Regions from separate parts of the Gordonia sp. CPCC 205515 genome, predicted to be linked through region 2. Evidence: riboswitches for the same ligand, from Rfam matches in the RefSeq annotation. Region 2 holds a riboswitch; each other region holds the start of a gene.
What was found. A riboswitch is a leader RNA that binds a small molecule or an ion and turns the genes downstream of it on or off. The one in region 2 is predicted to bind thiamine pyrophosphate.
Positions count from the first base shown of each region.

Region 1: another riboswitch for thiamine pyrophosphate. It lies ahead of thiO (glycine oxidase ThiO); the one in region 2 lies ahead of thiC (phosphomethylpyrimidine synthase ThiC).
Region 3: another riboswitch for thiamine pyrophosphate. It lies ahead of AAFP30_RS05665 (3-oxoacyl-ACP reductase); the one in region 2 lies ahead of thiC (phosphomethylpyrimidine synthase ThiC).

Region 1 covers NZ_JBCLVJ010000005.1:88,600-98,397, forward strand. Annotated here, with positions in the region: gene AAFP30_RS07765 (hypothetical protein) at 1-1,406, opposite strand, end outside; gene AAFP30_RS07770 (NUDIX hydrolase) at 1,682-2,164, shown strand; gene AAFP30_RS07775 (hypothetical protein) at 2,174-2,548, opposite strand; gene thiE (thiamine phosphate synthase) at 2,766-3,479, opposite strand; TPP riboswitch at 3,500-3,611, shown strand; gene thiO (glycine oxidase ThiO) at 3,604-4,686, shown strand; gene thiS (sulfur carrier protein ThiS) at 4,683-4,880, shown strand; gene AAFP30_RS07795 (thiazole synthase) at 4,948-5,652, shown strand; gene AAFP30_RS07800 (ABC transporter ATP-binding protein) at 5,696-6,634, shown strand; gene AAFP30_RS07805 (ABC transporter permease) at 6,631-7,392, shown strand; gene AAFP30_RS07810 (LuxR C-terminal-related transcriptional regulator) at 7,480-9,798, shown strand, end outside.
Region 2 covers NZ_JBCLVJ010000007.1:251,522-261,319, forward strand. Annotated here, with positions in the region: gene eat (ethanolamine permease) at 1-1,273, shown strand, start outside; gene AAFP30_RS10305 (ethanolamine ammonia-lyase subunit EutB) at 1,270-2,673, shown strand; gene eutC (ethanolamine ammonia-lyase subunit EutC) at 2,670-3,458, shown strand; gene AAFP30_RS10315 (siderophore-interacting protein) at 3,468-4,232, opposite strand; gene AAFP30_RS10320 (GNAT family N-acetyltransferase) at 4,313-4,663, opposite strand; TPP riboswitch at 4,896-5,009, shown strand; gene thiC (phosphomethylpyrimidine synthase ThiC) at 5,001-6,659, shown strand; gene thiD (bifunctional hydroxymethylpyrimidine kinase/phosphomethylpyrimidine kinase) at 6,656-7,510, shown strand; gene AAFP30_RS10335 (MarR family winged helix-turn-helix transcriptional regulator) at 7,795-8,265, shown strand; gene AAFP30_RS10340 (ABC transporter family substrate-binding protein) at 8,287-9,798, opposite strand, start outside.
Region 3 covers NZ_JBCLVJ010000004.1:83,193-92,990, forward strand. Annotated here, with positions in the region: gene AAFP30_RS05630 (ABC transporter permease) at 1-49, shown strand, start outside; gene AAFP30_RS05635 (ABC transporter permease) at 46-912, shown strand; gene AAFP30_RS05640 (dipeptide ABC transporter ATP-binding protein) at 909-2,597, shown strand; gene AAFP30_RS05645 (acyl-CoA dehydrogenase family protein) at 2,594-3,826, shown strand; gene AAFP30_RS05650 (NtaA/DmoA family FMN-dependent monooxygenase) at 3,826-5,238, shown strand; gene AAFP30_RS05655 (hypothetical protein) at 5,567-5,980, opposite strand; gene AAFP30_RS05660 (hypothetical protein) at 6,033-6,173, opposite strand; TPP riboswitch at 6,163-6,258, shown strand; gene AAFP30_RS05665 (3-oxoacyl-ACP reductase) at 6,249-7,019, shown strand; gene AAFP30_RS05670 (penicillin-binding transpeptidase domain-containing protein) at 7,166-8,941, opposite strand; gene AAFP30_RS05675 (serine hydrolase) at 9,039-9,798, opposite strand, start outside.

The DNA of each region.
Region 1 (9,798 bases), on a different contig from region 2:
ACGACCGCGCCTGCGGCGAACAGGGTCAGCAGCAGGATGCCGGTGCCGGTGTAGCCGAGGACACGTTGGGCGGTGTTGATGTCGTCGCGGAACGACTTGCGGGTCGTGGTGATCGAGTCGGTCAGCGCGCGGTCGAGATCGTTGAACGACTGTGCGGTGGAGTTGGCGGAATCCCCGATCGTCAGGACGCGGGCAGTGGCGAAGTCACCCTTGGTCATCGCCTCCCGGGCCTGCGCGTCGATCTTCTGCCACTGCTCGAGAACGTAGTTGGCGTTGTAGATCTGCGATTCGGTCACCGCGCTCGACGAACCGCGTTCGGAGTTGACGCGCTCGAGGATCCGCTTGATCTCCGTGGTGGCGTCCCCGAAGTTCTTCTCGAGGTTGCCCTGGTCGGCTCGCCGCACCAGGGAGAGCGTCTCCGCCGATCGCGCCTGCTGGGTGAGGATGCGTGCGGAGGTCAGTTCGCGGAGCGGATCGGCGCCGTCGACGCGCGCATTGTTCGTCGCGGCCACCGACAACAAGCCTGACGCCAGCAGCCAGACCGTGCCCACGACAACCGCGACCAGCGCGGCGAGCACCCCGATGTTGAATCGTCGTCGGGTCCGTCGGGTCAGGTACCGGCTGGTTGCCACGAGGCCGATGATCACGATGATCAACGCGATGTAGACACCCCAGGGCGGCACCGTGAGCGCGCGCTGCGGATCGGCGATCGCCGCGGACCGACGTTCGTAGAGTTGCTGCGCCGCCGGCAGGATCGTGTCCTGCATCATGGCCGATGCCTGCCCGAGATACGACGACCCGACCGGGTTGCCGAGCCGATTGTTGGTGCGTGCGGTCTCGATCAGGCCGGCATAGACGGGGATGGTCGTGGCCAGCGTCTTGAGATCGGCGTTGATCTCCCGCTCGGCCTTCACGCTCTCCGCGCTCCCCGGGTCCTGCGACGTTCCGGCCGCGATGATCAACGACGACGACGCGGTGGCGAGTGCGTCGGAGTAGCGGGTCCGCAGTTCCGGCGATTCGAGTCCGCCGGAGATGAAGGACGAGCTTGCGGCGGCATCGGCGATGGACAGCGAGCTGTAGAGCACCTGCGCCGCCTCGGCGAGCGGCTCGGTCCGTTCCATCATGTCTCGCAGGGTCGCGGTACGTCGCTCGAGAGTGTCGGAGGCGTAGAGCCCGGTGGCGACACAGGCGATCGCGAGGGCCACCAGGATGAGGATCAACTTGCCGGGGCTGGTCACCGCATAGTGCCGCAGGGTGGTCAGCGGTGACTGGGCCCGTTGGCGGGCCGTCGCCATGAGTTCCCGACGGTCGGCGAGGACCTGCCGGATCGGGGGTGTCGGCGCCGGCCGGAACGACTGAGTCGCACGATTGAGCGCGGTCCGCATCGACGACACGTCGCCCGTCATCTCGGACCCCTTCCTGCGCGCGACGCCCTCACGTCACCGGCGTCCACCGGCGTCGCCGTCACTTTTCTCCTACCTTCTCTGTCGCCCTGGTCGACTCACAACGTTTCAGCGGAACGCCTATCTCCAACCCTAACGCTGACTCGCGTGCTGCGGCCCGACATGCGAGGTCGTGTTCCGCCGGTCGTGTCCGAAGCGACGGACACGTGAACTCCGCCTCGTTCACTGGCCAGTGTCGTAGCTCTCACATACCGTGGTTGACGACGACGGGAGACGGTGTGCGCGGTGACGGCGACGGCTGGGTGATCGATCCGGATGGTTCACGCTATTGGGGACGGCACGGCGCCGCAGGCTTGTTGCTGCGCACGCCGCTGCCCGAGGGCGGCTTCGCCGTGCTGCTGCAGCACCGCGCGGTGTGGTCGCACCAGGGCGGAACCTGGGGGCTGCCCGGCGGCGCCCGCGATTCCCACGAGAGCGCCATCGACACCGCAGTCCGTGAGGCCGACGAGGAAGCCGGCATCGGCAGCGCCGACCTGCGAGTCCTCGCCGCCCTGGTCACCCACCAGGCGCCCAGCGGCTGGACCTATACAACGGTGATCGCCGAGGTCGACGAACCGGTGCACACCGTCGCCAACTTCGAATCCGCGGAGCTGCGGTGGGTGGCCGAGGTCGAGGTCACCACGTTGCCGTTGCATCCCGCGTTCTACCAGGCGTGGTCGGGCCTGCGGGAACGGATTGCGTCGCTGGATCTGCAGCGCTGAGCCGTTCGGTCATGCCGCGCCGTCGAGCAGGCGATTGGCCCCGGCGATCAGGGCGTTGAAGTTCGCCTCGTCTCGGGTGTCGCCGGTGCCGCACGCCCAGCACTGCCGGTCGTCGTTCTCGCACAGCAGGTACGTGGTGATCGCGCCGTCGACCTCACGCTGATGGAAGCGGACGATCTGCACCGGGGCGCCGAGGTCGTAGAGGATCGAGGTCATCGCGCCGATCGGCCCGGTCGACTGTGCCTGCAGGGACATGATCCGGTCCGCGTAAGCGATGGTGGCGCGGCAGGTGACCATGTCCGCATGCGTGGGTTCCATGCTCCACGCGCCCAGGCGAATGCAGCCGGTCGGTGCGTATTCGTCGGTGAATCCCTGTGGGCTCATGCCGAATGCCTCCTCACGCAATCCCCGGGGAAGGGTGTCGCAAGGCCAGGATTGCCGAGCAAGATGAAGGGTGTGCATCTCAAGAGTGTCGTTTCGGTCGAGGATCGATGACCGACGAGAAGAGCACGACGACCCCGCAGCGGGGGGTCGGTCAGATCAGACCCCGCTGCGGCGGGCTACGAGAATGCTCTTGCGGTACGACATGATGGCGACCACCTTAACCCCACGCGTGCGGTGCTGACAATCCACTTTTCAGGTCCGCGGCCGCGGCGCGTGGGTCGTCGGCGCCGGTGATCGCGCGCACCACCACCACCCGATCCGCCCCCGCTTCGGTCACTTCGGGCAGCCGGTCGGCGTCCACGCCGCCGATCGCGAACCACGGAGTGGCGGTGTCGAGCGCGGTGGCCGCGCGCACGAGGTCGAGTCCGGGGGCGTGGCGGCCGGGTTTGGTGGGCGTCGGCCAGCACGGGCCGACGCAGAAATAGTCGACCGATTCGTTGGCGGCCGCCGCCTGCACCTGCGCTTCGTCGTGGGTGGACAACCCGATGAGCACGTCCGGTCCGACGATCGCTCGGGCCAGGGTCGGCGGTAGATCGCCCTGTCCGACATGCAGCACGTCGGCCTGCGCCAGGGTGGCGATGTCGGCGCGGTCGTTGACCGACAACAATGCGCCCGCCGAGCGGGTCAGGTCGCGCAGATCACGCAGGATGGCCAGCTCCTCGCCGGCCTCGAGAACCCCGAACGCCGATTCGCCTGCCGACCCTTTGTCGCGCAACTGCACGATGTCGACGCCGCCGGCGAGCGCCGCCGCCACGAACTCGAGCAGGTCGCCGCGGTCGCGCCGCGCGTCGGTGCACAGATACAGGCGCGCCGCTGCCAGCCGATCGAGGCGTGCGGTCCGGGTGGAAGCGGTGGGGGCGGAATCGGTCACGGACTCGAAGGTAGGCTGGGGCGCACACACACGGGAGTCCGGGGTCGCCGGGCTGAGAGTGCGGGACGTCCCCCGCTGACCGTTAGACCTGATCCGGGTAATGCCGGCGAAGGAAGGATGATTGGTGCAACCTCTACCGTCTCGCATCGAGACCCTCACCGTGGTCGGCGGTGGCGTGATCGGCCTGACCTGTGCGCTCGCCGCCGCCGATGCCGGATTCTCCGTGCGGGTGCTCGACGCCGGGATCGGGCAGCGCGCTGCCTGGGTGGCCGCCGGGATGCTCGGCTCGCTGGGCGAAGGCCACCCCGGTGAAGAGCAGCTGTTGGAGATGTCGGCGTCGTCGGCCCGACGATGGCCGGATCTGGTGGCGCGCCTGGGGGATCCGACGGTCATGGCGGCCGCCGACTCGCTCTTCGTCGCTGCCACCGCCGCCGACGCCGAACGCCTGCGCACCCTCGCCGACTTCGTGTGGGCCCGCCAACCCCGCGCCCACGATGATCTCGCGCCCGTCACCCCGGCCGACCTCCGACGACTCGAACCCGCCCTCACCTCCCGGGTGCACGGCGGGTTCCGGGCGGTCGGCGAGGGGGCGGTCGACAACCGGGCACTGCTCGGCCGACTGCGCGACGCGGTGGTCGCGGCGGGCGGGGAGATCCACGACCGGCACGTCGAGGATCTCGCCGACCTCGACGGCGACCAGGTCCTCGTCGCGGCAGGGCTCGGCACCCGAAACCTGCTCCCGGACATCGCTGTACACGCCGTCAAGGGGGAGGTGCTGCGGCTGCGGGCGACCCGATGGTCGGTGCCGCCACCGACCCACGTGGTGCGCGCCCGGATGCACGGACGGTCGGTGTACCTGGTTCCCCGCGCCGACGGAATCGTCGTCGGTGCAACGCAATACGAACCATTCGACGAGGCATCGCGGGAGCCGGAGGTGGGTGGGGTCGCCGATCTGCTGACCGACGCCACCGACCTGATGCCCGGTCTGCGGACCTACGAACTCGTCGAGGTCGGTGCGGGGTTGCGTCCGGTCAGCCCCGACGGCCTGCCCGTCATCGCCCGCGTCGACGAGCGGGTCCTGGTGGCGACCGGCCACGGACGCAACGGAATCCTGTTGGCGCCCTATACCGCCGACCGGGTGATGGCATTGCTCGACACCGTATCGGGAGACGTCACCAGCGCAGCGGGAAAGAAGAACTCATGCTGAACATCGTCGTCAACGGGGATGCCACCGACGTGGCGGCCGAATCGTCGGTGGCCGACCTCATCACGATCCTGGGTCTGCCCGACCGGGGGATAGCGGTCGCCGTCGACGGTGAGGTGGTGCCCCGTGGGGAGTGGGACCGATTGCTGGGTAACAACTCTGCGGTCGAGATCGTGACGGCGGTGCAAGGTGGATAGCGCGGTCGGAACGATCGTCGACGACCCGCTGCGTATCGCGGACCGGGAGTTGACGTCCCGGTTGATCATGGGCACCGGTGGGGCGGCGAACCTCGCGGTCCTCGAACGCGCACTCGTCGCCTCGGGCACCGAACTGACCACGGTCGCGTTGCGACGGGTGAGCCCCGAATCCCGCACCGGCATGGTCGATCTGCTGCGGCGCCTGGGCATCGCGATCCTGCCGAACACCGCAGGCTGCCACACCACCGCCGAAGCGGTCCTCACCGCGCAACTCGCCCGCGAGGCCGTCGAAACCCATTGGGTCAAACTGGAAGTCGTCGCCGACGAGCGAACACTGCTCCCGGACCCGATCGAATTGCTCGACGCCGCACGCGCATTGGTCGACGACGGATTCGCGGTGCTGGCCTACACCAACGACGACCCCGTCCTCGCCGCGCGGCTGCAGGATCTCGGCGTCGCCGCCGTGATGCCACTCGGCTCGCCGATCGGTACCGGGCTCGGCATCGCCAACCCGCACAACATCGAGATGATCGTCGCCGCGGCAGAGGTGCCCGTCGTCCTCGACGCCGGGATCGGCACCGCCAGCGATGCCGCGCTGGCGATGGAGTTGGGCTGCGACGCGGTTCTGCTCGCCTCCGCGGTGACCCGCGCCGACGACCCCGAACGCATGGCGGCCGCGATGCGGCAGGCGGTCATCGCCGGTCGGCTCGCCGCCGGAGCCGGACGCATTCCCAAACGGTTCTGGGCGCAGGCGTCGTCACCGGCGCGGTAGCGGTCGGCGGCGGTGGTCGGGGCGGGACGCTATCGTCGAGTTCATGCTGGCCGTCGCGAATCTCACCAAGGACTTCGGGCAGGTGCGTGCTGTCGACAACCTGACCTTCACCGTGCAACCCGGCCGGGTGACCGGATTCCTCGGACCGAACGGGGCCGGCAAGTCGACGACGATGCGCATGATGCTCGGCCTCGACAACCCCACCGCAGGTCACGCAACCGTCGGCGGACGTCCATACGCCGACCTCGACCACCCGCTGCGGCAGGTCGGCGCGCTACTCGACGCCCGATGGGTCCACCCCAATCGCAGCGCCCGATCGCATCTGCGGTGGATGGCCGCCGCCAACGGCATCCCCACCCGCCGCGTCGACGAGGTCATCGAGATTGTCGGCCTGACCTCGGTCGCCGGTAAACGGGCCGGCGGATTCTCCCTCGGCATGTCGCAGCGACTCGGGCTCGCCGGCGCGCTGCTCGGCGACCCGCACACACTGCTGTTCGACGAACCGGTCAACGGTCTCGACCCCGAAGGCATTGTGTGGGTTCGGGAATTCATGCGGCGGCTGGCAGCGGAGGGCCGCACGGTGTTCGTGTCGAGCCACCTGCTCACCGAGATGTCACTGACCGCCGACCATCTCATCGTCATCGGGCAGGGCCGGCTGATCGCGGACTGTTCGGTCGCCGAGTTCACCGGACGGGCCGCGCAGGGTGTCCGGGTGCGCAGTCCGCAACTGCCGCAACTGCACCAGGTGCTGGCGCAGGCCGGCATGGTCGTCGTCGGCGGCACCGCCCCCGACGGCCGGCCATTCCTGTCGATCGCCGACGTGAGCACCGACGCGGTCGGCGACCTGGCCGCCCGCGCCGGACTCGCGGTGTTCGAATTGACCAGTACCTCAGCCTCGTTGGAGGAAGCGTTCATGCAGATGACAGCGGGTGCGGTGCAGTATCACGGCGGTGCCCCGAAAGCCGGCGGAGGTCCGCGATGATCAACGCACTCAATGCCGAGCGGGTCAAACTGCTCTCGACCCGTTCGCCGTACTGGTGCGTGGGAGTTGTGGTCGTCCTGGCGTTGGGCGCCGCGGCCATCACCGGATCCGCCGTCTCGGGCGGTGCCGGCACGTCGTCGTCCGAGATCGCCTACATGTCGCTGCTCGGACTGAGCTCGTTCGGTCTGCTCGTACTGATGATCATGGCGGTGCTGGCGATCACCAACGAATATCGGTTCGGCACCATCCGCACCACCTTCCAGGCCATCCCCAAACGGTGGATCGTGCTGCTGGCCAAGGCCGGCGTGTTCGGGGGTCTGGCCTTCATCGCCACCGTCGTGCTGGCCGTCGCCGCGCTCCTACTGGTGCGGGTGATCGGTGGATCGGGTGCCGGGCTGGAACTCGGTGACAGCGGAGTGATGCGGCAGATCTGGGGGATGCCCATCATCGCGGTGCTGTTTGTCCTCATCGGGCTAGGCGTCGGCGCGAGCGTGCGACACACCGCCGGTGCCATCGTCATCGTGTTGATCTGGGATCTGGCGGTCGAGTCGATCGTCGCCGTCCTGCCGCGGGTCGGCACCCACGTCGCGCCATTTCTCCCGTTCCGCAACGCCACCCGATTCCTCGCCGGCGACAACTCCGACATGGCGGGCGGGGGCTATCACTGGGGCGTGTACGGATCGCTCGTCTACTTCGCGGTATTTGCGATCGCTATCTTCGTGATTGGGATCGTTGTCGTCGAACGGCGAGATGCGTAGCGACGCGTAGGATAAACGTCTGACCCGAGCAGCATTCGGGTCTTCGTCCCGTGCCGCAAGTGGCACGATGAGACTAAAGTCTGCACCATGTCCTCGAACTGGCCCTTGGTCGAGCGCGAGAAAGAGTACCGCATCATCCAGTCCGCTCTGCGCGGCGAGACGACGGCGTGCGGAGTGGTGCTGACCGGAGATTCGGGAGTCGGTAAGACGACACTGGCGCGACACGTCACCGCGACCCTCGGCGGCGGGGTGCGCTGGGTCGCGGGCACCGAGTCAGCCCGCAGCATTCCGCTCGGCGTGTTCGCCCACCTCGTCGGGCCGTCGACGTCGAGTGACCCGGTCACCTACCTCGCCGCCGCACGGGAATCGCTGCTCTCGGACGGGAATGTGGTCATCGGCGTCGACGACGCGCACCTGCTCGACGAACTCTCGGCCACCCTGTTGCATCAGTTGGCGATCGACCGCGCGGTGCACATCGTCGCGACCGTGCGCAGCGGCGAGTCCGTCCCGGACGCGGTGACCTCCCTCTGGAAGGACAACCACCTCACCCGAATCCTGTTGTCGCCGTTCTCCAAACAGCAGTCCGTCGAACTCATCGAATCGGTGCTGGGTGGGCAACTCGAAGGTCTGTCCGCCGATCTGATGTGGGAGGCCTCGGGCGGCAACGCCCTGTTCCTGCGGCATCTCGTCGACGGTGCGCGACAGGCGAACACGCTGCGCCAGGTCAACGGGGTCTGGCAGCTACGCGGCCGGGCGGCGATCACCTCGGAACTGGCGTCGCTGCTGGAAAGCCGCATCGAGCAACTCGACGACTCGGTGCTCACCGTCCTGAAATACCTGGCGCTGTGTGAGCCCCTGGACATCGATGTCCTCGCCGATCTGGCCGGTGAGGAGGCGGTGGAGGAGGCCGAGATCGCCGGACTGGTGCGGATCGTCCGGGACGGTCGACGACTCAACGTCCGGTACAACCATCCGCTGTTCGGCGAGGTGATCCGGCATCGGCTGGGGTTGGCGTCGTCACGCAGGCTGCGCGGCAAGTTGGTCAAGGCACTGCGGGAGCGGGAGGTCGACAGCCCGGCCGAACGCATCCGGCTCGCCGACCTGTCTCTGGAGAGCGATGTCTCGGTGGACACCGAGCTGATGGGGGCCGCCGCGCGCGACGCACTCATGCTGGCGCACGCCCCGATGGCCGAACGCTTCGCCCGCGCCGCCGCCGAAGCCGGAGGCCTCGACGCGGCGGAGGCACTCGCCCGGTCGCTCATGTGGCAGGGCGGCGCCGACGAAGCAGAACAGATCCTCGCGACGTTCGATGCCGACGACCTCGACCAGTTCCAGCTCCTGGCCTGGGGCGGACTCCGATTCGGCAACCTGTTCTGGGCGCTCGGCGACGCCGATCGCGCCGACGCCCTCCTCGAGGTGCTGCTGGAGAAGGTCACCGACCCCAACCTCAAACCCGTTGTCCTCGGGATCGCCTCGGCCTGCGCGGTGTTCGAGAATCGGATCGACGACGCCATCGCGCTCTCCGACGAAGCGCTCGAGGCGTCCACCCTGCCGTGGGCCGTGGAGTGGGCGGCGTTCGGCGGCAGCCTGTCCCGTGCTCTGGCCGGCCGCGCCGACGAGGTGGCCGGCCTCGCCCGGCGGGCCCACGAGGCCGAGGCCTTCACCGACGGTCTCCTGCGGTTCCCGGCCGGATTCGGTCCGATCCTCGCCCTGACCCTGACCGCCCACCTCGACGACGCCACCGCCGACGCCGAGCGTTTCCTCAAATTCGCCAGTGCCGGAAAGTTTCTCGGCTGGGCGATGGCCGGCATCCTGGTGGCCGCCGTCGAACTCACCCGCGGCGACTGCGCATCGGTGGACCGGCGGATGGAACAGACCCTGGCCACCCTCGACAGCGGACGCGCCGCCGAGTCGTGGAACTTCCCGGCCTTCATCTACCGGGTGCAGGCGCTGTCCGCGATCGGCAGCGCCGACGCCGCAGCCAAGGTGCTGCGAAAGGCCGAGAAGCGCAACGGCAAACATGTCGCGGTCTTCGGCCCGATGCTGACGATCGCCAAGTCGTGGCAGCAGGCCGCGGCGGGCACCGTGTCCCTGGCGGTGGCCACCGCGTGCGAGGCGGCCACGCAGGCACGCGAATCCGGGCAGTTCGCCACCGAGGCCGAGGCCTTGCACTCGGTGGTCCGCTTCGGCGACGCGACACCCGCGCAACGCCTGCGGGAGTTGAGCGAGCAGATCGACGGTCCACTGGTTTCCCTCTATGCCCAGCACGCCGACGCGCTCGCCGCGCGCGACGCCGTCGAACTCGACGTGTGCGCCGACGAGTTCGAGCGACTCGACATCCGGTTGTCGGCGGCCGACGCGGCCGCCCAGGCGAGTGTGCTGCACGAGGCGAGCGGCTCCCGCGCG
Region 2 (9,798 bases):
CTTCGGACTCGCCCAGGGCGGGTTCGGCGGACTGGCGATCGCCGCGGTCGTCATCGCCGCGATGTACATCGCGATGGTGCTCGGCATGGCGGAGATGTCGTCGGCCCTGCCCGCGGCCGGCGGCGGGTACACCTTCGCCCGCCGCGCTCTCGGCCCGTGGGGCGGCATGGCCACCGGTACCGCCGTGCTCATCGAGTACGCGATCGCCCCGGCGGCGATCGCCACCTTCATCGGCGCCTACGTCGAATCCCTCGGACTGTTCGGCATCCGCGACGGCTGGTGGGTCTACCTCTTCGTCTACGCCCTGTTCATCGGCATCCACCTGGCCGGCGTCGGCGAAGCGCTCAAGGTGATGTTCGGGATCACCGCGATCGCCCTGGTAGGCCTGGTGGTCTTCGGCATCGCCGCGGCCGGCGACTTCTCGCTGGCCAACCTGACCAACATCGCCCCCACCGACGCCGCGGGCGCGAGCGCTTTCCTGCCGCACGGCTATCTCGGTATCTGGGCGGCGATCCCGTTCGCGATCTGGTTCTTCCTCGCGGTCGAGGGTGTGCCGCTGGCCGCCGAGGAGGCCAAGGACCCGGCCCGCAATGTGCCGCGCGGCATCATCGCGGCGATCGCGGTGCTGGTGCTCTCCTGCACTCTCGTACTGTTCCTGACCACCGGCGCCGGCGGCGCCGACGCGATGCAGGACTCGGGCAACCCGCTCGTCGAGGCGCTCGGTTCGGGTGTCGCCGCGACCGTCGTCAACTACATCGGTCTGGCCGGTCTGATCGCCAGTTTCTTCTCCATCATCTACGCCTACTCCCGTCAGCTGTTCGCGTTGTCGCGCGCCGGCTACCTGCCGAAGTCGTTGTCGATCACCAACTCCCGCAAGTCGCCGACGCTGGCGCTGATCGTCCCGGGCGTGATCGGATTCCTGCTCTCGCTCACCGGTCAGGGCGCGATGCTGCTCAATATGGCGGTGTTCGGGGCGGCGTCGTCGTACGTGCTGATGATGGTCAGCCACATCATCCTGCGGAAGCGGGAGCCCGAGATGCCGCGTCCGTACCGGACCCCCGGCGGCATCGTCACCACCGGATTCGCCCTGGTCATCGCGGTTCTCGCGGTCATCGCGACGTTCCTGGTGGACATCAAGGCGGCGATCGGTTGCGTCATCGTGTTCGCCCTGTTCATGGGATACTTCGGCCTGTACAGCCGCAAGCGGTTGGTCTTCGCCACTGCCGACGAGGAGTTCGCCGCGATCGCCGACGCCGAAAGTGGATTGTCATGACGTACACGCAGTCGTTGCGCGGACACACCTATCAGTACGAGAACCTCGTCGACGTGCTGGCCAAAGCCACCCCGGCCCGCTCGGGTGACCAGCTGGCCGGCTGTGCGGCCGAGTCCGACGCCGAACGCGCCGCGGCGGCCTGGGTGCTCGCCGACCTGCCGCTGACCCGGTTCCTCGACGAGATGGTGGTGCCGTATGAGTCCGACGAGATCACTCGGCTGATCATCGACACCCATGACCGTGCGGCGTTCGCCGCGGTCGCGGATCTGACGGTCGGCGGACTGCGCGATTGGCTCCTCGAGCGGGCCGCGGAACCGCTGGGCGGACAACGCATCGCGGCCGTCTCCCCCGGCCTGACCCCGGAGATGGTGGCCGCGGTCAGCAAGCTGATGCGCAACCAGGATCTGATCGCGGTCGCCAAGGCGATCGAGGTGACCGCCGCCTTCCGCACCACCATTGGTCTGCCCGGCCGGCTCTCCACCCGATTGCAGCCGAATCACCCGACCGACGACCCCCGCGGCATCGCGGCGGGCCTGCTCGACGGACTGCTGCTCGGCTCCGGCGACGCCGTCGTCGGCATCAACCCGGCGACCGACTCCCCGCAGGCGACCGCCACGCTGTTGGAGTTGCTCGACGAGGTGCGCGTACGTTTCGACATTCCGATGCAGTCGTGCGTGCTTTCCCACGTGACCACGACGGTCGAGCTGATCGAGCGAAATGTGCCGGTGGACTTGGTGTTCCAGTCGATCGCCGGTACCGAGGGCGCGAACCGCGGCTTCGGCGTCGACGTCGCGCTGCTGCGGGAGGCCAACGAGGCCGGCCGGTCGCTGCAGCGCGGAACCGTCGGCAACAACGTGATGTACCTGGAAACCGGTCAGGGATCGGCACTTTCGGCGGGCGCGCACCTCGGGACGGGTGGCCGGCCGGTCGATCAGCAGACCTTGGAGACCCGCGCCTACGGACTGGCCCGCGTGCTGGAACCCCTATTGGTCAACACCGTCGTCGGCTTCATCGGCCCCGAGTACCTCTACGACGGCAAGCAGATCATCCGCGCCGGGCTCGAAGATCACTTCTGCGGCAAGCTCCTTGGCCTGCCGATGGGCGTCGACGTCTGCTACACCAACCACGCCGAGGCCGACCAGAACGACATGGACACCCTACTGTCCCTCCTGGGAATGGCCGGGGTTGCATTCGTGATCACCGTGCCCGGCGCCGACGACATCATGCTCGGCTACCAGAGCCTGTCCTTCCACGACGTCCTCTATCTGCGCGACGTACTCGGACTCCGCGCCGCACCCGAGTTCGAGGCGTGGATGCAGCGGGTCGGCATGGCCGACCCGGCCGGCCGGGTGCTCCCGATGGACCCGATGTCCTCACCGTTGCGGAGCCTCGCATCATGACCAACGAACCGGTGGTCGGCGTCGACGACCCGTGGAGCCCGCTGCGTCGGACGACCCAAGCCCGAATCGGACTGCAGCGCAGTGGGAATTCGCTGTCCACGAGGGATGTACTGGAGTTCCAGAGCGCGCATGCCGCCGCCCGGGACGCGGTCCATGCACCGTTGGCGGTCGACGACCTGACGCCCGCGTTGAACACCCTGGGACTCGGCGAGGCCAGCGTCGTCGCCAGCCGCGCGACCTCCCGTGGGGACTACCTCCGACGCCCCGACCTCGGCCGACTCCCCGACGATCTGTCCGCGCTGCCGCGCTCCGACGCCGACGTCGGAATCGTTGTTGCCGATGGTCTTTCGGCTACCGCGGTGGACGACCATGCGGTCGGACTGGTGACCGCGCTGGTCGAGACGCTGGCCTCCGAGTTCACCATCGCCGCACCGGTGATCGCCACCAACGCCCGGGTGGCGCTGGGCGACCACATCGGCGAGGCACTCGGCGTCGAGATCCTGGTGATGATCATCGGCGAACGCCCCGGGCTCTCGGTCGCCGACAGTCTCGGCATCTACCTCACCTACCGACCCCGTCCGGGCCGTCGGGATTCCGAACGCAACTGCATCTCGAACATCCACCCACCGGATGGGCTCGGCTATGCCGACGCCGCCCGCATCGTCCGCGGATTGATCAGTGGTGCACGGAAACTCGGCGCATCCGGGGTGGCCTTGAAGGACACGTCGGCGGCGGATGCCGATACGGCCGGCCAGACCCCCGTCGTCGACCAGGGTTCCGCATAGAACGAATGGTCAGGACGCCTCGACGCCCGCCCGCCAGTACGCCTGCGACTTGATGGCGTTCTTCGGCAGTCGGTAGTCGTTCTTGAACGACGCGGTGATCGCGCGGGTGCTCGCGCCGTCGAGTGCGACCCACCCGAAGTGATCGGCGGCGTCGAAGGCGGCCGCCTGGACTGCCTCGACCATGGCCGCCCCGTCGCGTTCACGGTGGACCCAGTTGATGGTGTCGGAGTCGCGCAGTCGGATCGGCAGGGACTTGTCGGATTCGTGCGCGTACTCGAACCACACGGTGGCCGGCACGTCGGCGTCGACCGAAGCCGACAGCGCGTCGAGGATCGAGTTGACCGCGGGCAGCGCCGCCGGGTCGCCGGCGATGATCCAGCCCTTGGGGGCAGGCTCCGGGATGGCGAACTTGGACCCGAGGAAGGAGGCACCGATGGTGTCGCCGGGTTCGGCGTTCAGCGCCCATCGGGTGGCGGCACCCTCGTGGATGGCGAACTCGATGTCGAAGGAGTCGGTGGTCGGGTCCGGGTCGACGAGGGTGTAGCCGCGCTGGTGCAGCTTGCCGTGCTTGTTCTCAAACCACAGCCGCACCCACATGGTCGGGTGCACGGGACGGTCGCCGAGCAGTCCCCCGCCGGTGAAGCCGAGGCGGATGTACTCGTCGGTGACCTTCTCGCTCCGGGTCACCGTGAACTGGTACTCGTCGGCGCCCCAGAGCTTCATGATCACGCCCTGGATTCCGCGCCCCTTGGGCTTGGTCGTCGACTCAGCCATGGCTCGGCCTTCCCCTCGAACAGCAATTTGTCTCAGGGTAGCCTACGCTTAGTCAGCGCTGGCGCCGGCAGTGCGCCAGATCACGCAACCGGCGCGAGCGCCACGAGCCCGGGGTGTGCGTCGACGTAGCTCTTGGTGAAGGTACACACCGGACGCAGCGTGGCGTTTTGATCCTTCACGTACTGGATCGCGCCGCGGGTCAGACGAGTGCCGAGTCCGTGACCACTGTATTCGTCGTAGAGCACGGTGTGTAGGACCGTGATCGTCTTCTGCCCGTCGATGACGTCGGTCTGATAGCCGAGGACGCCGACGAGGTCGCCGGCCACCCAGAGCTCGAACCGTTCACGGTCCGGGTTGTGCACCACCTGGGATATCTGCTGCAGGATGGATTGCGCAGACTGCGGTGGTCGATGTCGATGTTTCCGTTGCATGGCGTCCCCTCCAGCAGGCTCGTCTCGTCACAGCATTCAGCCCCGGGGCTCCCCATCCCATCGGCGAATGCAGGCCACTGTTGTGACCCCGGTCACACGATAGCCTACGGTGCCGTAATGTGCGCGGGCATCGGTTCGCTACGCGAAGAAGCCCCGGTTTCGCGACGGCTTGCACGGTGGAGCGATCGGCCTAGTAGGGTGTGCAGTGCCCCACAGCCGGGGGCATCGACAAATCCATATCTGCGGGGGCTCCCACGATCACCGGGGGCTGAGATGGCGACAGGCGGTCGCCGACCGCCTGAACCTGTCCGGGTAATGCCGGCGTAGGGAGCCACTCATGGGGACACCTGTATCCACATCTGCCACTTCGATCACCACCGGACCGATCGAGGGCAGCGGCAAGCACTATCGCGAGCTCGACCATCTCCGCATTCCCGTTCGACGCATCGGGCTCACCAACGGTGAGCACCTCGACGTCTACGACACCTCCGGGCCCTACACCGATGCCGACGCGGTCATCGATGTCGAGCGCGGGTTGGCGCCGACGCGCGACTCGTGGCACCGGCCGGAGCCGGTGAACGGCGCATCCACTCAACTCGCCTGGGCACGTGCGGGCATCACCACCGACGAGATGCGGTTCATCGCCGCCCGTGAAGGCGTCGACGAAGACCTCGTGCGCACCGAGGTCGCGGCCGGTCGCGCGGTCATCCCGGCCAATCATCGACACCCCGAGTCGGAGCCGATGATCATCGGAAAAGCGTTCGCGGTCAAGGTGAATGCGAATATCGGCAACTCTGCGGTCACCAGCTCGGTCGCCGAGGAGGTGGAGAAAATGGTGTGGGCAACGCGGTGGGGTGCCGACACCATCATGGATCTGTCCACGGGCAAGGACATTCACCTGACGCGCGAATGGATCATGCGGAACTCACCGGTCCCGGTCGGGACGGTGCCGATCTATCAGGCGCTGGAGAAGGTCAACGGCGATCCGACGAAGCTGACGTGGGAGATCTACCGCGACACCGTGATCGAGCAGGCCGAGCAGGGCGTCGACTACATGACGGTGCACGCCGGAGTGCTGCTGCGCTACGTACCACTCACGGCGCGCCGGGTGACCGGCATCGTGTCGCGCGGCGGTTCGATCATGGCCGCCTGGTGCCTGGCGCACCATCAGGAGTCGTTCCTGTACACACACTTCGACGAACTCTGCGAGATCTTCGCCCGCTACGACATCACGTTCTCCCTCGGCGACGGCCTGCGCCCCGGCTCCATCGCCGACGCCAACGACGAGGCCCAGTTCGCCGAATTGCGCACCCTCGGTGAGCTCACCACCATCGCGAAATCGCATGGGGTGCAGGTGATGATCGAGGGTCCCGGGCACGTGCCGATGCACAAGATCGCGGAGAACGTCCGCCTCGAGGAGGAGCTCTGCGAGGAGGCACCGTTCTACACCCTCGGGCCGCTCGCCACCGACATCGCACCCGCCTACGACCACATCACCTCGGCGATCGGCGCGGCGATGATCGCGCAGGCCGGCACCGCGATGCTCTGCTACGTCACTCCCAAGGAGCACCTCGGACTGCCCAACCGCGACGACGTGAAGGTCGGGGTGATCACCTACAAGATCGCCGCGCATTCCGCCGATCTCGCCAAGGGACATCCGGGCGCACAGGAGCGCGACGACGCATTGTCCAAGGCGCGCTTCGAGTTCCGCTGGACCGACCAGTTCAACCTGGCACTCGATCCGGACACCGCACGCGAGTACCACGACGAGACGCTGCCGGCGGAACCGGCCAAGACAGCACATTTCTGTTCGATGTGCGGCCCCAAGTTCTGCTCGATGCGCATCTCGGCGGACGTCCGCGCCTACGCCGAGGAGCACGGACTGGTCACCGCCGAGGACATCGACCGCAAGATCACCGCGGAAATGGACCGCAAGTCAGCGGAGTTCGCCGAAGCGGGGAACCGCGTGTATCTACCCCTGGAGACCGCCAGATGACCGACGACCTCGGATTGCCCACCGCCGCACGGGGAGTCACCCCCATCCGGGTGATGACCATCGCCGGCTCCGATTCCGGTGGCGGCGCGGGCATCCAGGCCGACCTCCGCACATTCGCGCTCCTGGGTCTGCACGGCACGGTGGCCGTCACCGCCGTGACCGTGCAGAACTCGCTGGGGGTCAGCGGCTTTCAGCCGATCGATCCAGCGATCGTGGCCGCCCAGATGACCAGCGTGGTATCCGACATCGGGATCGGTGCGGCCAAGACCGGCATGCTCACCAACGCCGAGATCATCGAATCGGTGGCCGACACCTGCGTCGAACTCGGCATCGGCGGCGACGGGCCGATCCCGCTCGTCGTCGATCCCGTGTGCGCCTCCATGCACGGCGACGCACTACTGGCCGCCGAGGCGTTGGACACGTTGCGGGACAGACTGATTCCACTGGCCACCGTCGTCACCCCCAACCTCGACGAGGTGCGTCTGATCACCGGGATCGACGTCGTCGACGCCGACACCCAGCAGGCCGCGGCGCGCGCACTGCATGAACTCGGGGCGACGTGGGCGCTGGTCAAGGGCGGGCATCTGCGCTCCAGCGATCACAGTCCGGATCTCCTGTTCGACGGCAACAGTTTTCACGAGTTCGACCACCAACGCATCGACACCACCCACGATCACGGCGCCGGCGATACTCTGGCCGCGGCCACCGCGTGCGCGCTGGCCCACGGCTACACCGTTCCCGACGCCGTGGGGTTCGCCAAGCGGTGGGTGACGCGCGGTCTGGAGCACGCCTATCCCCTCGGCGCCGGGCACGGGCCGGTCAACCCGCTGTGGCGGGTGTCGCGGGGCTGAGTGTCCGACCGAAACCCGCCCGCAAAACCGCCCCGCAGAACCACCCCAGCACGAAAACCACCCAGGACAGCGGCACGGCGCACGTATTCGCGACACCGCCTCCACCGAGGGCGGGGTTGCGGGGCGGTTTTCATCGGATCGGCAGGTAGCGGGCTCAGCGGTCCGGGTTTGCCCTGTCATTCCGATCACCCAATTCCGCGGCTGGTCACAACTGCGGATACTCTCAACACTATTTGTGGAGCTTGTCAACAGTTGGGTCACGATCCGAATGCTAGGATCATCGGGTGTCCCAGCCCGACCACCCACTCCCCGATTCACTGCTGCGCTATCCGTCGTACCCGTTCGGGATTCTGCATCGGCAAGTTCATGACCTCGTCGATTCCAGCCTGCGCGACCACTGGATCCTCAGCGTGGTGGCCGACGCCGGCGGTCAGCGTGAAGTGTCGCAGCAGGACATCTGCGACGCACTCTCCCTCGACCGCTCGGAGATGGTGCGCCTCGTCGACCGCCTCGAGGAGGAGGGTGTCCTGGTGCGGGAGCGGTCGGCCATCGATCGCCGGAAGTATCGCATCAGTATCACCACAGCCGGCCGGGCACGTGTCCGGGCCGTCGACAAGAAGTTGAGCGCGGCCACCGACGAAGTGCTGCGCGCCCTGACCAAGGACGAGCGCGCCACCCTGCACGCACTGTCGCTCAAAGCGATCGGTGTGGACAAGCCGGTCAAGCGGGCCCTGTCGTCCGACCGCAAAGACTGACCCCGACGTCAGTGGGCACCGCTACTTCTGCCAGCCGATATCCTCGACGGGTCCGATGTAGAACTGTCCTGCACCGTAATTCGCGAGACCGTCCTTGACCGCGACCATCGACGGTCCGTTGAATAATGGCAGATTGGAGTACTGGGCGAACGCCTCGCGCTCGACCCGGTTGCCGGCGGCGATCTGCTGCATCGGATCGGGTATCCGGGCGACGGCGGCGATCTTGGCGTCGAGTTCCGGTGAGCCGGCACCAGCGCGGTTCAATTGCGATCCCTCACACCAGGTCTGACACAGGTAGGCCATGCCGAACGGGTCGGTCGACGAGAACCCCATGGGGAACAGGTCGAACTCCTTGTTCACCACGACCCGGCTGAAATCCGAACTCGGCCGCTGCACGACGTCAATGTGAATGCCGACCTGCTTGAGCATCGCCTGCAGTGCGCGGGCAAGGTTCTGGGAGACCGACGCGTCACCGAGGATCGGCAGCGCCAAGGTCAACTCTTTGCCTGCGCGGTAACGGTATCCGTCGTCGCCGAGTGTCCAGCCGGCTTCGTCGAGCAGTGAACGCGCCTGGTTCTGGTCGTAGTCGATGACGCCCTTGACGTTGTCTTCGTAGCCGGGCTGGAACGAGTACATCTGCAGCGAACCAGGTAGTGGCTCGGTGTAATTGAGGCCGGTGAACCGGATGCGCGCCAGGGTTTCCCGGTCGATGCCCGCAAGCAACGCGTGCCGGACCCGGATATCGGAGAGGATCGGTGTGTCGAGGTTGACCACCAGCAGCGCCTGCTGCGGTGAGGCGGAGGTGCGGATGTCGATACCGGACATGGTCAGTACCTGGGCGCGGGAATCCTTACTACTCACCCCGATCGCGTCGAGCTCACCGTTGCGGAAGCCATTGATGGCGGCCTGATCCTCCATCTGTCGAAAGGCCCGGCGGTCCAGCTTGCCCGGGTTCCCCCACCATTTGGGATTGCGTTTGAAGGTCACGGTGCCGGCGTTTGGGTCGTAGCGGTCGATGGTGTACGGCCCGGCGCCCCACTCCGGATGCGGATTCTGCAGGTATGACTTGTTGTAGATCTCCGCCGTGGACACCTTGGGGTGCAACAGGAAATTGAACAGACCATCCGGCCACGCCCACACCCCCTTGAACCGCACCACCGCCTGCCGGTCGTCGACGCCGCGGGTCACCGAGTCGATCTGGTCGTATCCGTCGGTGGAACTGGTGATGTAGTTCGGGTCCGCACCACTGCTCGCACGCCACGTGTTGACGAAGGCGCGGTAGTCGATCGGCGTGCCGTCGTTGTAGACCGCTTTCGGGTTGATTGTGTAGGTGACAACGGTTTTCCCGTCGACGAGCTCCTTGCGGACGTCGGTCAGGTAGTCCCGATTGAAGGAGTACTCCCCGTCCGGGGAGAAGTAGGCGAGCACCGGGTTGTACCAGCGCCACATCAGTTGGGTGTAGGCGGTACCGTCGGCTTGGAAGGTGTTCCACTGGGGGCTGACCTCGACGAGTGCAGTGGTCAGGCTACCCCC
Region 3 (9,798 bases), on a different contig from region 2:
CGTCGACCTCGCCTACCATCTCATCGACCCCCGATTGGGTGACTCATGACCACCATCACCGCACCCGCACTGGGTGTTTCGGCCAAGCCGCTGTGGGCGCGGATCACCGCGATCGGACCGGGCGTGCTGGCCGCGTCGTTCTTCGTGCTGCTCGTACTGATCGCCGCCGTGGCTCCGGCAGTGCTGGCACCGTACTCGCCGACCGAGATCGACCTGACCAACGCGCTCGCCGATCCCTCGTGGCAGCACCTGTTCGGCACCGACGAAGCCGGCCGCGACGTGTTCTCCCGCGTCGTGTACGGCACCCGGCTGTCGTTGGGCATCGGCTTGGGTGCCACCGGAATCGCCATGGGCTTGGCGATCATCTTCGGGTTCGTGGCGGCGCTCTCGGGCGGTGTCGTCGACACCCTCATCACCCGAATCCTCGAGGTGTTCTTCGCCTTTCCCGCGCTGTTGGCGGCACTGCTGGTGGTGTCGCTGTTCGGCCCGTCGGTCACCACATCCATCGTCGCGGTCGGCATCAGCTCGATGCCCGGCTACGCAAGGATGGTCCGCGGCCAGGTGCTCAGCGTCCGCAACTCCGGCTACATCGAAGCCGCACAGGCGTTGGGGCACAGCCGATCCACCGTCATCCGGCAACACCTGTTCCCCAACGCCATGCGCCCGCTGGTCGCCGTGGTCACCCTCGGCATCGGACAATCCATTGTGTGGGCGTCGTCGCTGGCCTTCCTGGGTCTCGGTGTGCCCCCACCCAGCCCCGAGTGGGGTGCCCTGCTCGACGCCGGCCGCAACTACATCACCACCCAGTGGTGGCTCGAGGTGCTGCCCGGCCTGGTGATCGTGCTCTTCGCGATCTCGGTGACCACCGTCGGACGCCGCGTGCAGCAACAACTGGAAGGAGCGGGCCGATGACCCTCACCGTCAACGCGCCAGCCGCAACGGAAACCGAAACGCACGACACACAAGCACAGTCGCTGCTCACCGTGACGAACCTGCGGGTGTCGTTCGGCGATCGCGACGTCGTCAAGGGCATTTCGTTCACCACCGCGCCGGGGCGATGCCTCGCGATCGTCGGCGAGTCCGGGTCGGGCAAGTCGGTCACCGCCCGCACCCTGGTGGGCCTCACCGGTGACGGCGCCCGCATCCAGGCGGACGAATTACGGCTCGACGGAATCGATCTGGCCCGGCAGAGCGAACGATCGTGGCGCCGCATCCGGGGCCGCGAGATCGGCTTCGTCCTCCAGGATGCGTTGGTGTCCCTCGACCAGCTGCGCCGCGTCGGCGACGAGGTGGCCGAACCCCTCAAGATCCATCGGCAGGGCAGCAAGCACTGGCGCAGCGCGAAGGCCGTCGAACTCCTGGCGTCGGTGGGTGTTCCCGAACCGGAAGTGAAGGCGCGCCAACGGCCGTACGAACTGTCCGGCGGGTTGCGGCAACGTGCGCTGATCGCGTCGGCCATCGCGTTGGACCCGCCGCTGCTGATCGCCGACGAACCGACCACCGCCCTCGATGTGACGGTGCAGGCGCAGATCCTGGATCTGCTCATCGAGACCAAGAGCCGTGGCAAGGCGATCATCCTGATCAGCCACGACCTGTCGGTGGTGGCCCGCCTCGCCGACGACGTGGCCGTGATGAAGGACGGCGAGATCATCGAGCAGGGTCCGGTGTCGCAGGTCCTGGACAATCCCCAGCACGAGTACACCCGTGCGCTCCTCGACGCGGTGCCCTCAACACACACCCGCGGCACGCGGCTGGCGCGGCCCGAAAAGGGGGCGCAGGTCCTCACGCGGTCCCGCGGTCCGATCGACGGCGAGCGTATCGTGCTGGAGGCCAAGAACCTGTCGAAGGTGTACCGCGGCCCGGACAAGAAGGATCGGACCGTCGTCGACGATGTGTCGTTCCAGTTGTTCGCCGGCGAGACGCTGGGCATCGTGGGGGAGTCGGGGTCGGGTAAGACCACCACCGCCCGCATGGCGCTGACCCTGGAAACACCCACGGCCGGTGCGGCATTCCTGCACGGACAGCCATGGTCGTCGCTGAACCCGCAGGACCGCCGGGAACGCCGACGACAGATCGGCGTCGTCTACCAGGACCCGCTCAGCTCCTTCGATCCGCGGTGGTCGGTGGGCCGCATCCTCGTCGATGCGCTGTCCACCAGCGCGACCCCGCCGTCGAACAAGGCCGAGGCCCGTGAACGTGCGGTGCGGCTGCTGGGTCAGGTCGGATTGACCGACGCCCATTTCGACGCTGCGCCACTGCGACTTTCCGGCGGCCAGCGACAGCGAGTCGCGATCGCCCGCGCTTTGGCGCCGAGCCCGACGGTGATCGTGTGCGACGAACCGGTGTCGGCGCTCGACGTGTCGATCCAGGCGCAGGTGCTCGACCTGCTGACCGACCTGCAGGACGAACTCGGCGTGAGCTACCTGTTCATCTCCCACGACCTCGGCGTCATCCACCACATGAGCGACCGCATCCTGGTGATGAAGGACGGCAAGGTCGTCGAATCCGGTAGTGCCGACGACATCTTCGAGCGACCACAACATCCGTACACGCAGTCCCTGTTGACTGCCCTACCACGACTGGAGGTCGTGCGATGACCACCGACCAGCACCTCGACGCCACCTTCGCCCCGGTCTTCGCGCGCATCGCCGACGGGGCGATCGAACGGGAAGCTGATCGTCGATTACCCACCGAGCAGGTGGACTGGTTGCGGGAGGCCGGATTCGGCCGCATCCGCGTGCCGGTCGAGTACGGCGGGCTGGGCGCCACCGTGCCCCAATTCATTCGGCAGCTGATCGAACTCGGGCGCGCCGACTCCAACCTGCCGCAACTCCTGCGCGGGCACGTCGCGTTCGTCGAATCCCGCCTGAGTCATCCGGACGTGACGGTCGGCGAGAAGTGGTTGCGGCGCATCGCCGACGGCGCGTTGATCGGCAACGCCCAATCCGAACAGGGCAGCACCTCGTTCTGGACCCACGCCACGACCATCGTCCAGAACGACGACGATTGGGTGCTCTCCGGCAAGAAGTTCTACTCCACCGGCAGCCTGTTCGCCGACTGGATCCACACCACCGCCGCCGTCGACACCGACACCAGCGCCAACGTGCTGGTGCCCGTCGACCGCGAGGGCGTCTCCCGCATCGACGACTGGGACGGATTCGGTCAACGCCTGACCGGCAGCGGCACAACGATCTTCGACGACGTCCGGATCCCCGAGGAGGACGTCGAAGTCCATCCCAACGGAGCCTTCAAAGGCACCTACCTGCTGGCGTTCCTACAGCTGATCCACCTCGCCACCCTGTCCGGGCTCGGGAAATCCGCCGTCGACGAGGCCGCCGGCTTCGTCCGGCAACGCGGACGCAACCTCCTCAATCCGAGGTACCCGCGGCCCCAGGATGATCCGCAGATCCAGCAGGTCGTCGGCAAAGTGGCCAGTCTGTCGTTCGCGGCGACCGCCGCCACCACCGTCGCCGCCGACGCGGTGGGTGCGGTCGCGGATGCGGTGGTCGCCGGGACGGCCACCGACGACCTGTTCGACGCCGCCGATCTGGCCGTGTTCTCCGCGCAGAGCGCCGTGATCGACCTGGTGCTGTCGGCGACCACTGAACTGTTCGAGGTGGGCGGATCGTCGGCAGTGACCGAACGATTCCGCCTGGATCGATTGTGGCGCAATGCCCGCACCCTCGGGTCGCACAATCCGGTGATCTACCGGCAGACCATCGTCGGCAACTACCTGCTCAACCAAGTCGCACCCAGTGACTGGGCGCTGAACAACTGGGCAGACGTGCAGAACCTCGCCGATGCCAAGCATTCTGGGAGCAACTGATGACAAACCGTCTCTTCTTCAACGCCTTCGTCATGAACACCACCAGTCATATCCACCACGGCCAGTGGCGTCGACCCGATGCGCGGCAAAGCGACTTCAACGACGTTCAGACCTGGATCGGTCTGGCGAAGACATTGGAGGCGGCCAAGTTCGACTCGATGTTCTTCGCCGACGTCTCCGGCCTGTACGGAGATTCCGACGCCGACTACTCGGTGTATGTGCGGGAAGGCCTGCAGATCCCCAGCAATGATCCGACGGTTCTGGTGTCGGCGCTGGCCACGCACACCTCCGATATCGGTCTCGCGGTGACCTCCAATGTCTTTCAACAGCACCCCACCAACTTTGCCCGGCAGATCGCCACGCTCGATCACATGAGCAACGGACGGGCCGCGTGGAACATCGTGACCGGCACGCAGGACAACGGCTACCGCAACTTCGGCTACCGCGCGCTGGAGGATCACGACGAGCGGTACCGCTGGGCGGAGGAGTACGTGGAGGTCGCCTACAAACTGTGGGAGGGCTCCTGGGACGAGGGTGCGTTGCTGCGCGACAAGGACGGCAGCCTGCACGCCGATCCGGACAAGGTCCACAAGATCTTTCACGTCGGCGAGCGGTATTCCGTCGAAGGTCCGTTCCTGCCGTCGCCGTCCCCGCAACGGACCCCGCTGCTGTTCCAGGCCGGATCATCGGGTGCGGGAAGGACGTTTGCGGCCCGCAACGCCGAAGCGGTGTTCCTGGTGGCACCCACCCCGCAGATCGCCGAACGCCAGATCCAGGAGACCCGCGCGCTCGCAGTCGCCGCCGGCCGCGACCCGAAAGACGTTACCTTCCATCAGGGTTTGAGCTTCGTGATCGGCGCAACCGAGCGGGAGGCGCAGGAGAAGTTCGCGTACTACCAACAGTTCGTGAGTACCGACGGCTATGCCGCGCATACGGCGATCGTCGACCCGGATGGCCGGATCTATCCCAGCGACACTCCGCTTTCGGCTATCCAGACCAACACCGCCCACGGCTTCCTCGACCACCTGCGCCAGCACATCACCGACCGCGAGCCGACCGTCGCCGACCTGCAGATCCAACGCCTGCGCGACGCCGTCGTCGTCGGCACCCCCGAGCAGATTGCTGATCACCTCGAGGCATGGCAGGCCGCCGGCGTCGACGGCATCAACGTGATCAACTGGGTGATCCCGGGATCGTTCGAGGAGTTCGCCGACTACGTCCTACCCGTGCTGCGGGAACGGGGCCTGGCGCAGTCCGAGTATGCCGAAGGCACACTGCGGCGCAAGCTGTTCGGGTCGGACCGGTTGAGTGCCCGACATCCGGCCGCAGCGTTCCGCGGGGCGTTCGGTGCAGCGGCGTCCCGACCGCGCGCTGAGTCAGCACCCCTCCCCACCGCCCCCATCGCTCGTTGAGCAGGCCGCCGACGAAGGAGGCGACCGTGTCGAAACGTCTTCACCAGGCGAGCCGACGCCCCACCCGTTCGTTGAGCACGTCGCCTACCCGCTGGATGAGCGCGACGCCCCACCCGCTCGTTGAGCGCGACACCTCACCCGCTGGTTGAGTCCGTCGCGCTACCCGCTCGTTGAGCGCGACACCTCACCCGCTCGTTGAGCGCGACGTGCGAGCGAAGCGAGCCCGACGCTGGTCGAAACGAGAATCTGAGCGGTACAGGTAGTTTCGTCGGATACGCCCGCTGGTAGGTGTCACAAGATGAGGAACGCGTGTCTTCCCGCTTGTGCGTTATCGGCGGTGAACCCCGGTCAGCGGGTAGGTGTCGGTCAGTCCGTTCTCGTTGACCAGCGTGATCGTGGTGAACTCGCCCTTCTTCACCTTCGACAGTCGGACAGTCACCGGCTGCACAGCGATCGGTCCATCAGCGCAATTGGGTACGCAGGTCTTGCGGTGCTCGACCCCTGTCCCCTCGGCGCGGGCGGCCTGCCAGCTTGACCAGGAGATGTCGGACACGATGATCCCGGCGTCGCCGCAGTAGATCGAGTTGATCATGCGAGGCTTGACGTAGCTGGTGCCGGCGCAGTCGTTGATAACCGTCGGCTTGGGAGTGGCTCCGGCCGGGCCTGCCGTCGGGAGGATGATTCCAGCGACGAGCGCAACGAGAGCGAGAAGGAGGCGTGCGGGGCGGGCGATTGAGTGCATGTAGACAGTATTGCGCTTCGCACCGACAAGCGAGGGCTGATGCTGTGTTGCTTCATCGCTGCAGGTGTCCGCCCATTTGTGGTGTGGGTTGACCGCGTCGACAGGCGAACCGGATGACGTCGAGCACCTCCTGCTCGGTGCGCGAGCCGAGCTTGCCTCGCGGAACGAAACCGGCCAGAGTGGTGTCCGACACGGGGTGCCGGTACCGGCCGGCTGAGATGAGACCCGTCGAACCTGCTCCGGTTAGTACCGGCGAAGGGATGGTCCGATGTGTGCTGCTGCCATTGCCGAGAGAGTCGTCCTGGTGACCGGGGGTGGTCGGGGGCTCGGTGTCCATCTCGTCCGCGCTATTGCGGCGGAGGGTGCCCGCGTTGTCATCAACTACCGCCGAAGTGCCGACGCGGCTCGTTCGCTTGCTGACGAGATCGGTTCCAGCGCAATCAGCGTCGAAGCCGACATCACTGACAGGAGTGCCGTCGAGGCAATGATCGGCGCTGCGGCAGAACATTTCGGCTCGCCGGTGACAGCGGTGGTGAACAACGCGCTGCCCGACTACTCGTTCAACGGCGACGACCGCTCGCACGCCGACGACCTGACGTGGGCCGAGCTCGACACCCAACTGCACGGAATCGTCGGCGGTGCCCTCAACACCATTCAATCCGCGCTACCCGGGATGCGCGCCGCGGGAGGCGGTCGGGTCATCAACATCGGCACCAACCTCGTGCAGAATCCCGTTGTCCCCTATCACGATTACACCGCCGCGAAAGCGGCCTTGCTGGCGCTGACCAGAACCCTGTCCCACGACCTCGGGCCCGACGGCATCACCGTGAACATGGTCTCGGGTGGACTTCTGCGGACCACCGACGCCAGCGCCGCGACTCCCGAGGTCGTGTTCGACGCGATAGCGGCATCCACCCCGCTGCGGTCGGTGACGACACCCGCCGAGTTTGCCGATGCGGTGCTGTTCTTCCTGTCCCCGTGGTCGCGGGCGGTGACGGGGCAGAACCTCGTCGTCGACGGCGGGTTGGTCAAGAACTGACCGCAGTCGTCATCTGGCGCTGGGGTAACGATCTTCTCCGCCACTCACAGCAGTCCCCACCGCCCGTTGAGCTCAACCAGCGGGCGGGGGTTCCTACCGCTCACTCGCGTCCCGGCGAGGGAGATCTGCCCTGACGAGCCCATGCCTCAGCCATCCACCAACGGCTGCAGAAAGTCTCCGGTGACGCGCACCGCCGGCGCCGACGATCCGCCACCGACGACGAGCGTGGCGAACGCCAGATCGCCGACGATGCCGGCGAACCAGCCGTGCGGATTCGTGTTGTCTCCGTACTCGGCGGTACCGGTCTTGCCGCCCAAGCCCGGTATGTCACGCAGCGCGGTGGCCGTACCGGAGGTGACGGTCTGCCGCATCATCGCCCCGAGTTGTCGCGTAACTTCGGTGGGAATCCGTTGTAGTGCAGTATTTGCGGAGGTTTGCTTGCCGACAATGAGCGTCGGGGTGATCGTCGCACCGCGGGCGAGGCTCGCCTCGGCGACGGCCAGGCCGAACGGGCTCACCGCTACTGTGCCCTGGCCGATCCCGTTCTCCACCCGGAGGGCAGGCGAGGAGGCGTCGGAGACCGTGCCGGTGACCGTGGTGACGCCGGGGATCACGTAGTCCACCCCGATGCCGAATTGTCGTGCCGTCGTGGGCAACGCGTCGGCGGGTAACCGGTTCGCCAGCGCACCCATGGTGGTGTTGCAGGACTGCGCGAAGGCGGTGGCCAGCGGCACCGTGCCGAGGTCGAAGTCGTTCTCGTTGGGGATGGTTCGGCCCTCGACGGTTGTGCGCCCGGGGCAGGGGAGTCGCGTGTCCGACTCGACGACTCCGGATTCCAGCCCGGCCGCGGTGGTGATGGTCTTGAACGTGGAGCCCGGTGGGTACAGACCGGACAGCGCGATGGCACCCGACCGGTCGGCCGCGCTGTTCTGTGCCACCGCCACGATCTGACCGGTCGACGGCGCGATCGCGACCACCACTGCGGGACGACGCTCGGTGTCGACGGCGCGCTGTGCGTGGCTCTGGATGTCGCGGTCCAGACCGGTGCGGATCGGCTCGGTGGGCTGCGGCGCAACCTGTTTGATCACGTCGGTGGGTACGTTGTTGCCGTCGACGATGCTGACCGACCACCCGGCGGTGGCGCCGATCGCGCTGCGCCACACGTCTTCCAGGCCCGACATCGCAGGTGAATGCAAATCCTTGGTCGCGCTGAGCAGGGCTCCCTGGTTGGTGGTGGTGACGCCCGTGATTCCGGTGAGTTGCCGCTTGATCTTAGCGAAGTCGCTGTCCCGCAGGCGGATCACCGTCTGCACGTCAGCGGGGGAGGACTCGAACTGTTTGCGGATGCCGGCTTCGGTCATGGTCGGCTCGACAACGCGCAGCGTTCGAGCAAGTCGGGCCGCCGAGGCCAGGTCGGCGCGGTTCAACGAGACCAGAGTGACTGGCTGCCAGTTCATGATCGGTTGACCGTTGCGGTCGAGAACCCGTGTGCTGTAGTCCATGTCGTCGCTGTAGGAGAGCGTCCGGCCCGCACTCAGTTGCGGATGCAACAGTGTTGGCGCCCACTGCACCTTCCAGTCGCCGGCCCCCTTCTGCAGCGTCACTGTCGTCTGGTAGCCGACGGTCCGCGACTCTCGGATGGTCCAGCTGTAGTCGACGGTTCCGGTGGCGTCCTTGTCGTCGAGCTTCGGCGTCGCCGCCAGGGTGGCCTTGCTGCCCATGCCATCGAACATCGATTGCAGCGCTGCCTTCGCCGAAGCGGGGTCTGAGGTCTCCGCGGCCGCGGCGTCGACGTCCGCGCGTGTGAGGGCCTCGGTGAAGCGGTTCACGGTGTCTTCGGGTGAGTTCGACCACGGGAAGCATCCGGTGGCCACCGCGAGGACCAGCAGACCGGTCATCGTCAGCCGCGTTGTGCGCATCATGTGCTGCACCCAACCGGGTCTCGGGGCCGTCGGCAAGGTCCGCCACGCTGCCAGGTCGATAGCGGATCGGTATCTAGCCAGGTCAGCGCGGGCGATATCAGTCGAGAGGCATCCGCAATTCCGACACCACCGCGTGCGCAACGGCGCCGATCGCCCGGTCCACACCCGGCAGCGACGGGTCTGCACGGGCACTCTTCGTGAAGACCGCCACCGCCACCGGGTGCTCGTTCGGGAACTCGACGACACCGATCTCGTTCCGAATCGCCGCGAGGGTGCCGGTTTTGCCGGCCACGGCGACGTGGCCGTACGGAAAACCGGAGGCCAGGCGTGCGGTGAGTACCTGGCGGCGCATCACCTCGCGGATGAACGCACACGATGGCGCTGAAGCAGCACGATCGTCCCAGACAGCGCGAAGCAGCGTCGTGCACTCCCGCGGTGTCGACGCACTGGAATACGCAGCGTCGTAGGCAGAAACCTCGGTCGCGACATCGGGATCGGCCAATGTCGCGAACGCCTCGGCGACGGTGCTCGTACCGGTCTCGGATCGGAGACGATCGTCGACCTCGCGCATGCCGCCAACGATGCGCATTTCCGTCAGCCCGAGCGACACGAGATCGGCGCGAACCACGTCGAGACCGATGCGCTGCAAGATGACGTCGGCGGCAACATTGTCGGAGACGGTCATCATCGACACCGCGAGGTCCCGCCAACTCATCTGCACGGGATCGCGGAACAGGCCGAGTCCCGTCGAACCGGCGGCCCACTCGGTCGGATCGACCGCGATCGTCTCGCTCATGTCCACCTGCCCGCGATCCGCCAGGCGGCACAGAGACACCAGGAGCGGCAGCTTGTAGACC